2 regions of the Methylorubrum pseudosasae genome follow, and region 1 is predicted to be linked to the other one. Evidence: riboswitches for the same ligand, from Rfam matches in the RefSeq annotation. Region 1 holds a riboswitch; the other holds the start of a gene.
The links. Region 1 has a riboswitch for thiamine pyrophosphate ahead of thiO (glycine oxidase ThiO). Riboswitches for the same ligand answer to the same signal wherever they lie in the genome.
Positions count from the first base shown of each region.

Region 2: it holds a riboswitch for thiamine pyrophosphate, as region 1 does, so the genes downstream of both, thiC (phosphomethylpyrimidine synthase ThiC) here and thiO (glycine oxidase ThiO) in region 1, are expected to answer to the same signal.

Region 1 is NZ_JAQGDU010000002.1:936,604-943,903, forward strand. It holds gene rpoD (RNA polymerase sigma factor RpoD) at 1-508, shown strand, start outside; gene M2437_RS05255 (MFS transporter) at 553-1,896, opposite strand; gene M2437_RS05260 (helix-turn-helix domain-containing protein) at 1,905-2,714, opposite strand; gene M2437_RS05265 (hypothetical protein) at 3,202-3,570, opposite strand; gene M2437_RS05270 (adenylate/guanylate cyclase domain-containing protein) at 3,867-5,141, shown strand; TPP riboswitch at 5,265-5,387, shown strand; gene thiO (glycine oxidase ThiO) at 5,466-6,701, shown strand; gene thiS (sulfur carrier protein ThiS) at 6,698-6,910, shown strand; gene M2437_RS05285 (thiazole synthase) at 6,913-7,300, shown strand, end outside.
Region 2 is NZ_JAQGDU010000002.1:5,087,471-5,094,770, forward strand. It holds gene M2437_RS24950 (energy transducer TonB family protein) at 1-541, shown strand, start outside; gene M2437_RS24955 (metallophosphoesterase family protein) at 599-1,168, shown strand; gene M2437_RS24960 (hypothetical protein) at 1,404-1,730, shown strand; gene M2437_RS24965 (hypothetical protein) at 1,914-2,054, shown strand; gene M2437_RS24970 (hypothetical protein) at 2,179-2,418, opposite strand; gene flaF (flagellar biosynthesis regulator FlaF) at 2,596-2,970, shown strand; gene M2437_RS24980 (flagellar protein FlaG) at 3,144-3,491, opposite strand; gene thiC (phosphomethylpyrimidine synthase ThiC) at 3,708-5,600, opposite strand; TPP riboswitch at 5,675-5,779, opposite strand; gene M2437_RS24990 (hypothetical protein) at 6,038-6,301, shown strand; gene trhA (PAQR family membrane homeostasis protein TrhA) at 6,424-7,104, opposite strand.

The DNA.
Region 1 (7,300 bases):
CCAGGCGCGCACGATCCGCATTCCGGTGCACATGATCGAGACGATCAACAAGATCGTCCGCACGTCTCGCCAGATGCTGCACGAGATCGGCCGCGAGCCGACTCCGGAGGAGCTGGCCGAAAAATTGGCCATGCCGCTGGAGAAGGTGCGCAAGGTCCTGAAGATCGCCAAGGAGCCGATCTCCCTCGAAACGCCGATCGGCGACGAGGAGGATTCGCATCTCGGCGACTTCATCGAGGACAAGAACGTCGTCCTGCCGATCGACGCCGCGATCCAGTCGAACCTGCGCGAGACCACGACCCGTGTGCTCGCCTCGCTGACGCCGCGCGAGGAGCGCGTGCTGCGCATGCGCTTCGGTATCGGCATGAACACCGACCACACCCTCGAAGAGGTGGGTCAGCAGTTCTCGGTGACCCGCGAGCGCATCCGCCAGATCGAGGCGAAGGCGCTGCGCAAGCTCAAGCATCCGAGCCGGTCGCGGAAGCTTCGAAGCTTCCTCGACAACTGATCCGGACCTCGAACCGGCCGCCCTTCGGGGCGGCCGTTTTCGTTTCAGGCTCGGCGTCGACGCGCCGGGCGCCACGCGCGGCGAGCGAGCAGGGCGGCCAGGGTCCCGACGGCGCCGACGGGCGCGTAGACGGCGAGGAGCGCGAGCCCGAGGCCGGCCTCCCCGAACAGGTGGTCGCTGAGGAGGCCGACCAGGAGCGGCCCGAGACCGAACCCCGCCAGATTGACCGTTGCGAGGAACAGGGCGTTGACCCGGCCGCGCAGCCGCTGCGGGGTCAGAATCTGGATGCCGGCCAATCCGGGGGGACCGGTAAAGCCGAGCAGCGCGACGAGTCCGGCGAACCCGAGAAGCGAGAGGGACAGGTCGGGGCTCAAACTCGCGAACGCCGTCATCGGCACGGCCAGGATCAGCCCCAGTGCCAGAAGCAGCGGCGCGGCATCCGCGCGCCCGGCGCCGCGCAGCCGGTCCAGCACCAGCCCGCCCGCGAAATGGCCGAACGGTGCCGCGATCAGCACGAGGAGGCCGAGGCGCAGGCCGCTCTCCGCCGGGGTGAGGCCGAAGGAGCGGACATAGAAGGTCGGCGCCCAGGCGGTGAGGGTCTGCGTCATGAGGACCGCGGCCGTCGCGGCGGCGACGTGCGGCAGGTACGCCGTCCGCCGCCGCCCGATCCAGGCCAGGGCGCTGCGAAGCGACACTCCGGGCAGCCCGCGCGACGCCTGTGCCGAAGCGGCGGCCCGCCGGTTCGACCGGATGCGCAGCACGAGGATCACGAGGACAAGGTTCGGCAGCGCCGCGAGGACGAGCAGGGCCTGCCAAGGGGCGAGCGGCTTGAGGCCGGGAAGGGTGAGCCCGCCCCGCGTCGTCAGCCATGCCAGCACGGCCCCGCCCGCAAGCAGCGCGAAGCTGCGGCCGAGCGTGGCTCCGGCGGTGAGCGCCGAGATGCCCCGGCCGAGGCGATCCCGGCGCAGATGCCGGGTCATCAACGAGAGGGCGGCCGGGCCGAACCCCGCCTGCCCCACGCCGAGCGCGACGCGCGCCGCGAGAAGCGCCCCGAACCCGCTCGCGACGCCGCTGGCGAAGGTCGCCGCACTCCATAACGAGAGCCCCGCCAGGAGAAGGCCGCGCTGGCGACCGCGATCGGCCACGATGCCGAGCAGCGGAAGGGTGAGCGCGTAGGGGAGGGCGAAGGCCGAACCTTGGAGCAGGCCGAGTTGGGTATCGCTCAGGGCCAAAGCCTTCTTGAGCGGGGTGGCGACCAGCGTCAGGAGAAACCGGTCGCTAAAGGCCGCGAACTGGATCATCGCCAGCAAGGCGACGAGCGGCCAGCCCGCGAGGCCGGCGCGGGCGATGGCGGTGCCCGGCTGCGGGTGCGCGGAAGGGGATGACATTCGTGGGTTCAGGCGAGGGCGCGCGACCAGGCGGACATCAGGTTGGCGGCACTTTCGCCGGGCAGAGGCTGACCGAGGGTGCCCGCGCGCGGGTGACGCATCTCGGCGCGATAGCGACCCGGCGGCAGGCCGAACGTGCCGCGGAAGGCACGGCTGCAATGACTCTCGCTGGCAAAGCCGTGATCGAAGGTGAGGGTGGTGATCGAGCGGACCTCGACCGGATTGCGGAGCGCCGCGCTCAATCGTTCGAGGCGACGGGTCAGGATGTGGTAGGCGACGCCGCCCGTCGGCTCGAACAGGCGATAGAGCGCGCTGCGCGACAACCCCGCCCCCCTTGCCACCATCGACACGTCGAGTGAGGGGTCGTTCAGCCGCGCTTCGATGAACGCCTCCGCGCGCCGCCGCCGCAGATCGGCGATGAGGGCGCTCGAAGCCTCGTCGTCGGGCCTGACCTGTCCGAGCGCGCTGGCCAACAACTCGGTCAGCGCACGGGCGGTGCTCTCCGCCGTGCTCGGCTCGGTGGCGGCGGCCCGCCGCGCGAGAGATCCCATCAGGTCGCCGAGCAGGCCCGACACCGCCTCCGGCAAGATGTGCCCGTGATAGCGGCTCGCCTCGGGCGCCGCCGCCTCGACCAGTTTCCGGCTCAGGCTCACGGTGACGGTCGATGCCGTCTCGATCCGCGAGCGCTGCGGGCGGCTCATGTCGAACAGGATGACGTCGCCGGGTGCGAGGCGGCGTTCCGCGTCGATGGAGCCGCCGTAATAGGTGCCGCTGCGCAGGTACTGGATCACGAAGTGATCGAAGTCGTCGCGGCGCACGCGGGCCCCGTCACGCCAATGCCGGACGCCGCTCAAAGTCCGCTCGAAGACGTTGATCGGGCCGAACCGATGCGCCTCTACGCGAGCACGGAACGGCCCATCGGTCGCCGCGACGTCGGTCCCGACCGAGTAGAGCGCATGGTACCCCTCGAAGCCGTCCGCCTCGGATGTGAAGGTGAAGGAATTGGTTCGACACGGGCCAGGGAGCGCGTAAGACTCTGAAAGCGTGAGCCCCAGCTGTTATCGGTACCGCTTCAAACAATCGCAAGCGCGATATTATGCAGAAAAGACCACGCTCGCGATCTGTTGAGAGGCATCCATCGATTGGGAGCCAGAGCGCTTTCCGACGAAGTGGTTAGCGGTTCGGCGCGAGAAAGCGCGTTGAAACGAAGTCCGAGAGACGCCGACCTGATGCAAACGGGTCGGAGACGGCTCCACGGACGTGTTCTCCGGCCGTTGTCACTCTGCAAGGCCCCTCGGGTCGGGCCTACTCGACGACGAAGCGCGTCTCGCCGGCGTTGCGGTTCCAGAACAAAGTCACCTTGCTGACATTGCACAGGTTCACACCGCGAAACTCGGACTCGTCGCCGTCGTTGTAGACGACTTTAATGTCCCACTTGCAGGCGTTCGAGCCGCCGTTGAACGTGATGTCGGCCGTGTCGCCGTTGGCGATCGCGTCCTTGCCCATCACGTCCTGGCCCCAGTGCGACTGGTTAACGGGCCCGACATAGACCTCGTCGATCTGGTAGCCGGTGCGGTTGACGAGCGTGAAATCCTGCTTGCCCTGAGCCAGGGCGAGGTTCGGTGCAAGCGCCGCGGTGGCCAGGAGGGTGAGGCTGAAAGCGGTTCTCAACATGTCGGGTGGTCCTGGCGCCGATCGATCGGCGGGTCCGGCAGGCGTCCTCCTGCCACGCTTCCGCCTTAGCGCAGGGGCGTGCGCTTCGCATTGCCGGCTTGCTTCGATCGCTTGATCCAGCGTCCCAATTGCGGCCATGCTGGCCGCCATGCCCGGAATCCCGCGTCACGATGCGGCCAAGCTCGTTCGTTAAAGCCGGAGCGTGCCGGGCGTTCGTCGTCCACCATGGGCTCAAAGCGCCGGCCGTGTCCCGCGCGAAGCCTTGCTTTGAGCACCCGAGAACCCACCTTCCAGCGATGCGCGACGCCGACGCCCCGAAACCAACACCGACGGCGCTCGCCGACGGATCGGAAGCCGAGGACGTCCCGTTCGGGGCTCTGCAACGCTGCGTTGGCATCCGCGACTGGCTGCTCGGGGAAGGCGCCCGGTTGCCCAGGGCCGACGACCTGCTCGCGGGGCTCGCCGAGCGCCTCAACGCGATCGGCGTTCCGATCGACCGGGCCTCCACGGCCATCGACACGCTTCATTCCGAGTATTCGGGCGTCGGCCGGGTCTGGACCCGCGGCGCCGGCTCGACGGTGCGCCTGTTCCCTCACGGCGAGGTTTCCGCGAAGGCCTATCAGGTGAGCCCGTTCTCCACCGTGCACGAAACCGGCGAGTGGCTGAGCCTCGACCTCGCGGAGACCGCCGAGGATGCCTACGCGATCATCCCCGAGCTGAAGGCCGACGGCTACACGCACTACCTCGTCGCGCCCCTGATCTTCACCAACGGCAACAAGAACGGCATCACCTTCGCCACCCGCGCGAAAGACGGTTTTCGCGATGAGGACATCGCGATCCTGCGCTTCGTCATGCCCGCGCTCGCCGCGGTGATGGAGATGCGCATCCTCAACAAGCAGCTCGATACGGTGCTACGCATCTATGTCGGCGACGAGCCGCATCGCGCGATCCTTTCGGGCGACATCCGGCGCGGGCAGGTGCGTCGCATCCGCTCGGCGATCCTGTTCGCGGATATGCGCGACTACACGCGCCTGTCCGCCAACCGGACGCCGGAGGGCGCGGTCGATCTCCTGAACGCGTTCTTCGACTGCCTCGTGCCGCCGATCGAGCGGGAGGGCGGCGAGGTGCTGAAATATCTCGGCGACGGGCTTCTCGCGATCTTCCGCGAGTCGGGCGACGATCTCGGCGGCGCGGCCAAGAGTGCGCTCACGGCGGCGGAGGCGGCGTTGGCGGCCCTGGCCGAGGCGAACGCGGTCGGGCGCTTCGGCCAGGGCGAGCGGGTGGTCGATGCCGGCATCGCCCTGCATCACGGGGAGGCGGCCTACGGCAATGTCGGCTCCGGCACCCGGCTCGACTTCACCGTGATCGGCCGCGACGTGAACCTCGCGAGCCGGCTGGCGCGGCTCAACCGCACGCTTCAGGAGCCGCTCCTGATGTCGAAGCCGTTCGTGGACTTCCTGTGGGGTGACCCCGATCCGCTGGGAAGCCATGTCCTCGACGGGTTCGACGAGCCGATGGCGGTGTACCGCCCGGGCCGGAGGCGGGCCGCGGAGGCCGCCGCAGCGGAATGAATCGTCCGCGAACGCGGCCCCTGCGTTCGGGCGACTCCGCCATCCGGTTTACAGCGTAGACGGATTTGCCTGCTTCCCGGCTCCGGGAGGGATTGACCGCGCGCCGGCCGGGGCCCACATCCGATCTGTTCCAGGGAGATCCCCGACAAGGGGCTGAGAAACCGCTATCGCCGTCGCTGGCAGCGCGGAAATCCTTCGAACCTGATCCGGCTCATACCGGCGTAGGGATTGGACCTGATGGGGCGCTCGTTCGAGCGGACCCGCTTCTATCGAAGCACATGGTGCCAGTTCCTGCGGGCAGACCCGTGGAAGGCACGTTTTTCGATGTCAGACCTGCTGACCTCCCCGATCGGCCAGCGCCGCAGCCTCGCGATACGGCCGCGCGCGGCGGAGTTGCCGCAGCGTGCCGACGTCGCCGTGGTCGGCGCGGGGCTGATCGGCCTGTCGATCGCGTGGCGGCTGGCGCAGGCCGGCCGCTCGGTGGCCGTGGTGGAGCGCGGGAGCGTCGGAAGCGGTGCGAGCCTCGCCGCGACCGGCATGCTGGCGCCGGCCGCCGAGCACGAGCCGGGCTCCGATCTGCTGTTGCCGCTGGCGCTCGAATCCCTGCGCCGCTGGCCGGCTTTTCGCGACGCGCTCCAGGCCGCCTCGGGCCGCGAGATCGATTACCGCACCGACGGCACCCTCGTGATCGCCATCGGCCGCGACGAGGTGGAGCGCCTGCGCTTCCGCCACGACCTGCAGCGCCGCTCGGGCGTCGCCGCCGAATGGCTGTCCGGCCCGGAGGTGCGCGCGCGTGAGCCGCTGCTGCGCCCCAACGTCACCGCCGGCATCCTCTGCCCCCTCGACGCCCAGGTCGATCCGCGGCTCGTGATGGAAGCGCTGCTGCGCGCCTGCGAGGCGGCTGGCGTCGTCATCAGCGAGGGCGTCGCGGTCGAGGGGCTGGAGCGCCGGGGCGGGCGCGTCACCGGCCTGCACGCCGCTGGCCGCACGCTCGCCGCCGACACGGTGATCCTGGCCGCCGGCGCCTGGAGCGGCGATGCGAGCCTGCTTCCCAGCGACTTGGACGTGCCCGACTTGTCCGTGCCGGTCCGGCCGCTGAAGGGACAGTCGCTAGCCCTGCGCACGACCAAGCGCACCGGCACCCTCTCCCGCATGGTCTGGACCGACGCGGTGCATATGGCGCCGAAGGGCGACGGGCACCTCATCGTCGGCGCCACGGTGGAGGATTGCGGCTTCACCAGCGGTGTCACCGCGGGCGGCATGTTCGCCTTGCTGGAGGGCGCGCGGCGGGTTCTGCCCGGTATCGAAGAAATGGAGATCGACGCGGTCTGGAGCGGCTTCCGCCCGACCTCGGACGACGACGCACCGATCATCGAGGAGGCCGCACCGGGCCTCGTCCTCGCCACCGGCCATCACCGCAACGGCTACCTGCTCGCCCCCGCGACCGCAGACGCCGTGGCGACGCTCCTCACCGAGGGCGCGCTGCCGGACTTCGCCTGCGGCTTCGGACGGGCGCGCTTCTCGTCATCGCATCAAACCGGGGGGAGGGCCGTGGCATGAGGCTGACCGTCAACGGAGAGACCTGCGAGCGCGAGGCGACCGACCTCGCCGCCCTGTTCGCGACGGAGGCCGAGGAGCGGGGCATCGAGAGTGCCCAGGGCATCGCCATCGCCGTCAACGGCCGCGTCGTGCGCAAAAGCGCCTGGGCCGAAACGTCACTCAACGAGGGCGACCGCATCGAGATCGTCCGCGCCATGCAGGGAGGCTGACCATGAACCATCACGACACCACCCTCGCCCAGGCCAACGCCGCCGGGGACGCCCCTGGAGACGACGCGCTGGAGATCGCCGGCATCCGGCTCGCCTCGCGGCTGTTCATCGGCACGGCGGGCTATCCGAGCCAGGAGATCATGGCGCAATCGGTGCGCGCCTCGGGCGCGGAGGTCGTCACCGCCTCGATCCGCCGGGTCTCGCTCCAGGGGCACGGCTCGGACACCTTCCAGAAGCTCAAGGGCGCCCGCTTCCTGCCCAACACCGCCGGCTGTGAAACGGCCCGCGACGCGATCATGACCGCCGAACTCGCCCGCGAGGCGCTCGGGACGTCCTGGATCAAGGTCGAGGTGATCGGCGACCGCGAGACGCTCTATCCCGATGTCACCG
Region 2 (7,300 bases), 4.2 Mb from region 1:
CGACCCCAAGATCGAGGAGCGCCGCAAGGCTGCGCTGGAGAAGAAGCGCGAGGCCGAGCGCGAGGCACGCCGCCAGGAGATCCTCGAGAAGAAGCGCGAGGAGGCGCAGAAGGAAGCGCGGATCAAGGCCGCCAAGGCGAAGGCGGAGCGCGATGCCGCCCGGCGTGCCCAGGCCGCGCAGGCGGGCAATGCGCAACGCAACTCCGCCGCCACCTCGCGTCAGAGCGCGACGGGCACGGCCGCCGCGGCCAGCGATCCCAACGCCATGGCCGCCTGGAAGGGCTCCATCGCCGCGACGATCCGTGGCCGGATGAACCGCGAGGCCGCGGCCGGCACCAGTGGCGGCGTCGCGACCGTGCGCTTCACCGTGAGCCGCTCCGGCGCGGTGAGCGGCGCGGCCGTGACCGGCAGCAGCGGGGTGGGCGCCATCGACAGCGCCGCGCTCGCGGCGGTGCGCGGCGGCTTGCCGCCCGCCCCCGCCGGGGTGACGCAGCCGAGCCTCGCCGTCACCGTGCCGCTGCGCTTCAGCCCTGGGCGTTAGGCCGGCATCGTTCTTCCGTCCGCCGCGTTGTCCCGCTCACACCGGACAGCGCGGCGGATGACCATCTTCTTCACGAGCGACACGCATTTCGGCGACCCCCGGATCCTGCGGATCGACAGGCGCCCCTTTCCGGATCTGCCGGCCCACGATGCGGCTCTGGTCGAGACCTGGAACGCCGTCGTCGGGCCGGACGACACCGTCTGGCATCTCGGCGACTTCGCCCTCGGCCCGCCCCCGGAGCGCATCGCGGCCCTGCTCGGCGCGCTCAACGGCCACAAGCATCTCATCGTCGGCAACAATGACGGCCCCGCCACCCTCTCGGCGCCCGGCTGGACCTCGGTGGCGCATTACGCAGAGACCGAAGTCGAGGGCCGCCGCCTCGTGCTATGTCACTATGCCTTCCGGACCTGGAACGGCCTCGGCCGCGGCGCGATCAACCTGCACGGCCATTCCCACGGCCGGCTCAAGCCGATCCCGCGACAATACGATGTCGGCGTCGATGCGCAGGGCTTAGCGCCGGTCACCCTCGACCAGATTCTCGTCTCTCGGCGGGGGCGTGTGTCGGAGACGGCGCGCCGGAACCGTGCCGGGCCGGATCTCGGTAGCAAGGAGGCCGCCGAGGGATAGGGATGTCGATCGAATCCCAGTGCGCCGAATGTTCCACCAAGAATCGTCGAGGAAGCCTCCAAGAATCTTGGCAGATCCCGCAGGCGAGTTTCGGAACCATCGGCTTAGCGTCACCGTTCAGAAGCCAAGACGGACGGCAACGTCGCGGCAGGATCAGTGAAGACACTGAGACGCCTGCATGTTGAGCGCCCCTTAACCTTTTCACGACTTCTGTCGAACAGCTTCGGTCTGCCCCATGCGTCACCTCATGCGACACACCGTTTTCGCCGGCCTTGCGGCCTCCCTCGTCGGCGTCTCTCTCGTTTCCTCCGCGCTCGCGGCCCCCGGCTGTCTCGACGGCCGCCGCAAGATCCAGGAAGCCAGCGCGCTGCGCTATCAGGCCCGCCAGGAAGCGCGGCTCGGCAATCACGACCGGGTTTGCGACACCCTCGACGAGATCGGCGACCGCTACCATGAGGCGCAGGACGCCTTCGAGGATTGCGGGGCCGACATCGTCTCGATCGATCTGCGCAGCGAACTCCGGTCCCTGCGCGCTGCCAAGCAGGTCAACCGCTGCGACTGACCGGGGCTGACCCGCGCTCCGCGGGTCGAAGCTGCCTGTAACTCGATGCTGCGAAAGCCGGATCCGTCCGCGGGCCGGCGTGTGGTCCCGCACCGCCAAGCGTCACCGTGAAGCGCAGGTCTATCGCAACGAAACCGACCGCTTCGCGCCGGAAAACTCCTCTCCTCCTTTCAGGGTCTTGCCATGATCGCCACCGACAACGCCCTCCGTCAGCCCGCCGCCGAAACGCGGACCGGTCCTTCTTTCGCCGCGGCCCTGTTCGGCTTCCTCGGCAGCACCGTTGCGACGACGATGGTGATGTTCCTGCTCAGCAGCAGCGTCTGACACCGCTTCCGCTCGGCGAGAGCGGCGTCAGGACTGCGCGGTGCTCGCGTGAAACACACCATCGCGCCCGGCGAAGCGAACGCCCGGATGTCGTGAGATCTGTCTCAAGGAGTTGAGGCCCGCCTCAGGGAGCGACCGACCAGAGGCGGTTACGCGAGAACAGCATCTCCGGATTGCCGACTTGGTTCGCCGTCTTCGGCACCGGGCAGCGGGGCGTCTCGGGGCGGGGCGCGACGACGACCGCCGCCTGAGCGGGCGGCACGAGGCCGAGCCGCACTTGGACCGCCGGGTGCCGCGCAGCGGTGATGGTGACGACGCCGGCAATGATGCAGCCAGCCATCAGTCCGAGAAAGAAATTCGTCATCTGAAACGGGTTCCGGACCCGATGCGGCACGGACTGGCCTTAGCGGCCGCCACGCCGAAGCACTCGCCCGCTTTCGGGGCGCCAATGGGGCAGATTGCTCGCATACCGGCTTTTAACAAAAACGATGCATTGATCCGCCTGCGATCGGCCGAGGGCGGCGCAGGGAGAACACCAACAATGCAGTACGCGGCCAATGCCTATGCGAAGGCTTCGCGCGTGGCGCTCTCCCCTCGAGAAGCCGAGGCGGCCGTTCTGCTGAAGGCCGCCGGCCGTCTCCAGTCCCTCGGTTCACAGGTCGAGGCGGGGCCGGCTCTCAACGACGCGCTGACGTTCAACCAGCGCGTCTGGACGATCCTGGCCTCCGCCGCGACCGAGCCGAGCAGCCCGCTCCCCGTCGAGGTCCGCACCAGCATGGCGCAGCTCTCGGCCTACGTGTTCCATACGATCCTGGACACGATGATCGAGCCGACGGCGCAGAAGATCGAGTCGCTGGTCTCGCTCAACAACCACATCGCCGCGGGGCTTCAGGGTGACGCCGGGCCGGGCGCGTAAACGCCGGCTGACCGCACGCCGAATCGAATCAGAGCCGCCGAATCGAGTCACCTTCGGCGGCGTGCTGTCCGGGCGTCATCCGCCGTAGGATGTCGCGGCGCGCGGGTGCCCGCACCTCCGAGCGTTCTGTCGCGTCGGAGGGCGTCGGACGGGCGATGTCGCTGGGCGGTTGGTCAGGCCGATTTGGCGACGCGCTCGCCGAGAAACGGCGCGGCTTCCCGTGCGTAGGCCCGTGCCTTGAGGATCACTTCGTCGGGGATCTGCATCACCACGTCGCCGGTCTGCGGATCGGTGACCCGGAAAACGAGGCTCTGGCTCTCCGCATCGCGGATATAGGCCCGCCGATCCGGCTCGGACGGTTTCGCTTCCGTGCTCTCGGGGCTCACCGCGACGGTGACCGCGGGGTCGAGCACGCGCGAGGCAGGAGCCTCGTCGCGAACGGTTTCCCCAACCGGCCGGATGGGGGTGATGGGTGCGGTTGAGACGGGCGGCGTCGAGGCCGCGGCCCTGATCGGGTCCATGGCTGCATTCCTTCGGTTTCGGCGCGAGGCCGGACCTCAGGAGATTGCGCGCGTCGCTACTGGAGTCTTAAGGCCCGCCGGTTGTCCCCCGGGAACGGCCGCCAGCCTCACTGATCCGTAAAGATACCCTGAAGAGTTTTCGCGAATTCGCGTCACCCGATCGGTTCTGCGAGGATGGCCGCCCGCCGGACGGCCATCCCGCATTTCACGCGCGGCTTACTCCGCCGCGTCGACGTAGAGCTTGCCGCCCTCTTCCAGGAACTCCTGCGACTTGGCCGCCATGCCGGCTTGGCGCTCGGCGTCGCTCATCGGCTGGGCTTGGCCGATGACGATGCCGGCCTCTTCCATGGCGAGCACGTCGGCGCGCAGATCCTGCGTGATCTTCATCGAGCAGAATTTCGGGCCGCACATCGAGCAGAAATGGGCGACCTTGTGCGCGTCCTTCGGCAGGGTCTCGTCGTGGTAGGCGCGCGCCGTGTCGGGATCCAGCGAGAGGTTGAACTGATCCTCCCAGCGGAAGTCGAACCGGGCGCGGCTGAGTGCGTCGTCGCGGAGCTGCGCTGCGGGGTGGCCCTTGGCGAGGTCGGCGGCGTGCGCGGCGATCTTGTAGGTGATGACGCCGGTCTTCACGTCGTCGCGGTTCGGCAGGCCGAGATGCTCCTTCGGCGTGACGTAGCAGAGCATCGCCGTGCCGAACCAGCCGATCATCGCGGCGCCGATGCCCGAGGTGATGTGGTCGTAGCCCGGCGCGATGTCGGTGGTCAGCGGGCCGAGGGTGTAGAACGGCGCCTCGCCGCATTCCCGCAGCTGCTTCTCCATGTTGACCTTGATCTTGTGCATCGGCACGTGGCCGGGGCCCTCGATCATGGTCTGGCATCCCTTGTCCCAGGCGATCTTGGTGAGTTCGCCCAGGGTCTCCAGTTCGGCGAACTGAGCCGCGTCGTTGGCATCCGCGATCGAGCCGGGGCGCAGGCCGTCGCCGAGCGAGAACGAGACGTCGTAGGCCCGCATGATGTCGCAGATCTCGTCGAACCGCTCGTAGAGGAACGATTCGCGGTGACCGGCGAGGCACCAGCGCGCCATGATCGAGCCGCCGCGCGACACGATGCCGGTGGTGCGCCTCGCGGTCAGCGGCACATGGGCCAGCCGCACGCCGGCATGGATCGTGAAGTAGTCGATGCCCTGCTCGGCCTGCTCGATGAGCGTGTCCTTGAACACCTCCCAATCGAGCTTCAGCGGGTCGCCCCCGACCTTTTCCAGCGCTTGATAGATCGGCACGGTGCCGATCGGGACGGGCGAGTTGCGCACGATCCACGAGCGGATGTTGTGGATGTTGCGGCCCGTCGAGAGGTCCATGACCGTGTCCGCGCCCCAGCGGATCGACCAGACCAGTTTTTCGACTTCCTCAGCTGCGGAAGACGTCACCGCCGAGTTGCCGATATTGGCGTTGATTTTCACCAAAAAATTGCGGCCGATCGCCATCGGCTCGAGTTCGAGGTGGTTGATGTTGGCCGGGATGATCGCGCGGCCGCGGGCCACCTCATCGCGGACGAATTCGGGCGTGATGAAGGGCGGCACCGCCGCGCCGAAGCTGTCGCCGTCGGCGAGCGCGGCTTCCGCCCGCTCCAGCATCTGCGCGCGACAGGCGTTCTCGCGATGCGCCACGTAGATCATCTCTTCGGTGATGATCCCGGCGCGGGCGAACTCGTACTGCGTCACCAGCTGCCCCGGCTCCGCCCGGCGGATCGTCCGCTCGGCCGGGCACGGCGCCACGAGCTTGTCGGCAGCCGCGAAGCCGTTGTCCTCCGGCTTCACCTCGCGCGGCTTCACGGCGGCGTAGCCGCGCCCGACGATCCACGGCTCGCGGACCGGGGCCAGACCCTTCTCGAGGTCGATGGCCGCATCGGTCTCGGTGTAGGGGCCCGACGGGTCGTAGACCCGCACCGGCTCCTCCTTCGGGTCGGAGAGGGCGATCTCCCGGTAGGGCACGCGGATGTCGGGGCGGCCGGGCGCCTCCGCATAGACCTTGCGCGAGCCCTGCACGGGGCCGGTGGTCACGCTGGCGGGATTGCTGTTGGGAAGATCTTTGGGACGGACGGGTGCGTTCATCGCTGTCGCTCCTGAAAGGGGAGGCGACCCGTGGTCCCGACGATGGTGCGGCTGACCGATGCTGCCTGTGAGCAGCGGCCACTGGTTCCCGTCCCTCCGCCGGTACGAGCCGGATCAGGTTCAAGGGTCAGGGCGCATGCCCACTCTCAGCCCCATACGGGGCCCCCCTCGGAACGATTCCAACCTCTGCTTCGACGCGATCCTTGTCAATCCATCGCCGGAACGGGTCGATTCGGAGGAAAGATTTTTCCGTTTCGGAAGACGCCCGCTGTCACGGCGGAAAAGCTTGACCGTTTGCCGGGGATTCGAGACACGGTTTCGACGAAAAACTCACCAATTGAGCCAGGAAGCCCCCTTTGGCGACCCCGCACTGCGGCTTGGGTGTGGATGACGCCCGGTCGGCGGGTGGCCATGCGCCCGCCTTTTCGCGACACACGATGGCGATGAGCACGGTCATCCCTTTCCGCCGCCCCCCTGCCCCCGCCACGCCGGCCCGCGCCGGCTGCGACGTGGCGGCTGTTGCGGGCGACCTCCTGGACGTGCTCGATCAGCTCGAGGGGCTGGTGGCGCGGGCCGCCGTCATGGACCGGCCGCGGATCGAGGTGGAGCGCAGCGTGCAGCACCTGCTCGATGCGATCAGCGCCGTTGAGCGCGCCTCCGACACCCTGGGCGAGGGCAGCAGCATCTCCGAGCCGGCCTGAGGATCAGGCGCCTCCGGCGTCCGGCCCGGTCTCCCACGTTTTTCTATTCCCGGATCACGCGCGGCATCGTCCTGGCGCGTGTCGGCGGCTTCGCGGCCCGATGATGGGACAGGCGAGAACGCTCACGCCCCGACGTGCAGCACGCTCGCCATGATCGTCCCGTAATGGCAGGCGGTCGCGGCTAGCACGAAGGCGTGCCAGATCGCGTTCTGGAACGGCAGGCTGCGCCAGACGTGGAAGACCACGCCGCCCGAGTAGAGCAGGCCGCCGATGGCGAGGAGCCACAGGGCGGACGGGGTGAGCCCCGAAATCACCGACTCGTAGGCGAGGACGCCGCTCCAACCGAGCATCAGGTAGAGCACGATCGAGACACGGTCCCAGCGGCCGGGCATCAGGATCTTGATGGCGATGCCGGTGAGCGCGACCGTCCAGATCAGGGCGAGCAGCGTCCAGGCGACGGGGCCGGAGCCGACCAGCGCCACGACCGGCGTGTAGGTGCCGGCGATCATCAGATAGATGAAGGCATGGTCGAAACGGCGCAGGATCCACTTGCGCGGGCTCACCGGCCACATGTTGTAGGCAGCGGATGCGCCGAGCATCGCCAGCAACGCGGTGGCGTAGACCAGCAGAGAGGCCCGTTCGATCCACCCGAGATGGTTGAGGGCCGCCGTCACGACCAAGCAGATCGCGCCGAGAAACCCGAGGGCGATGCCTGCGATATGGACTACACCGTCCGCCCGCAATTCACTGGGCGTGTAGTTCCATGTCAGCGCAAGCGGGCGTCCGTCCTCGGCCAGAAACATCCTCTGCTCCTGTGTTGGCGAGGTATTTAATTCTATAGAGCGCCGAGTCGTTCCATCGCCGGACTACCGAGGGCACGGTCTTCCACCGAAATTGTTGCGGCGACGACTGGAACCCACCTTTTGCGCCTCGGGGTAAGCCGATTTCTATGCTGCGGCGCAGTCGGCCAAGGTTCCCTTGAGCCTTCCCCCCGAGCAT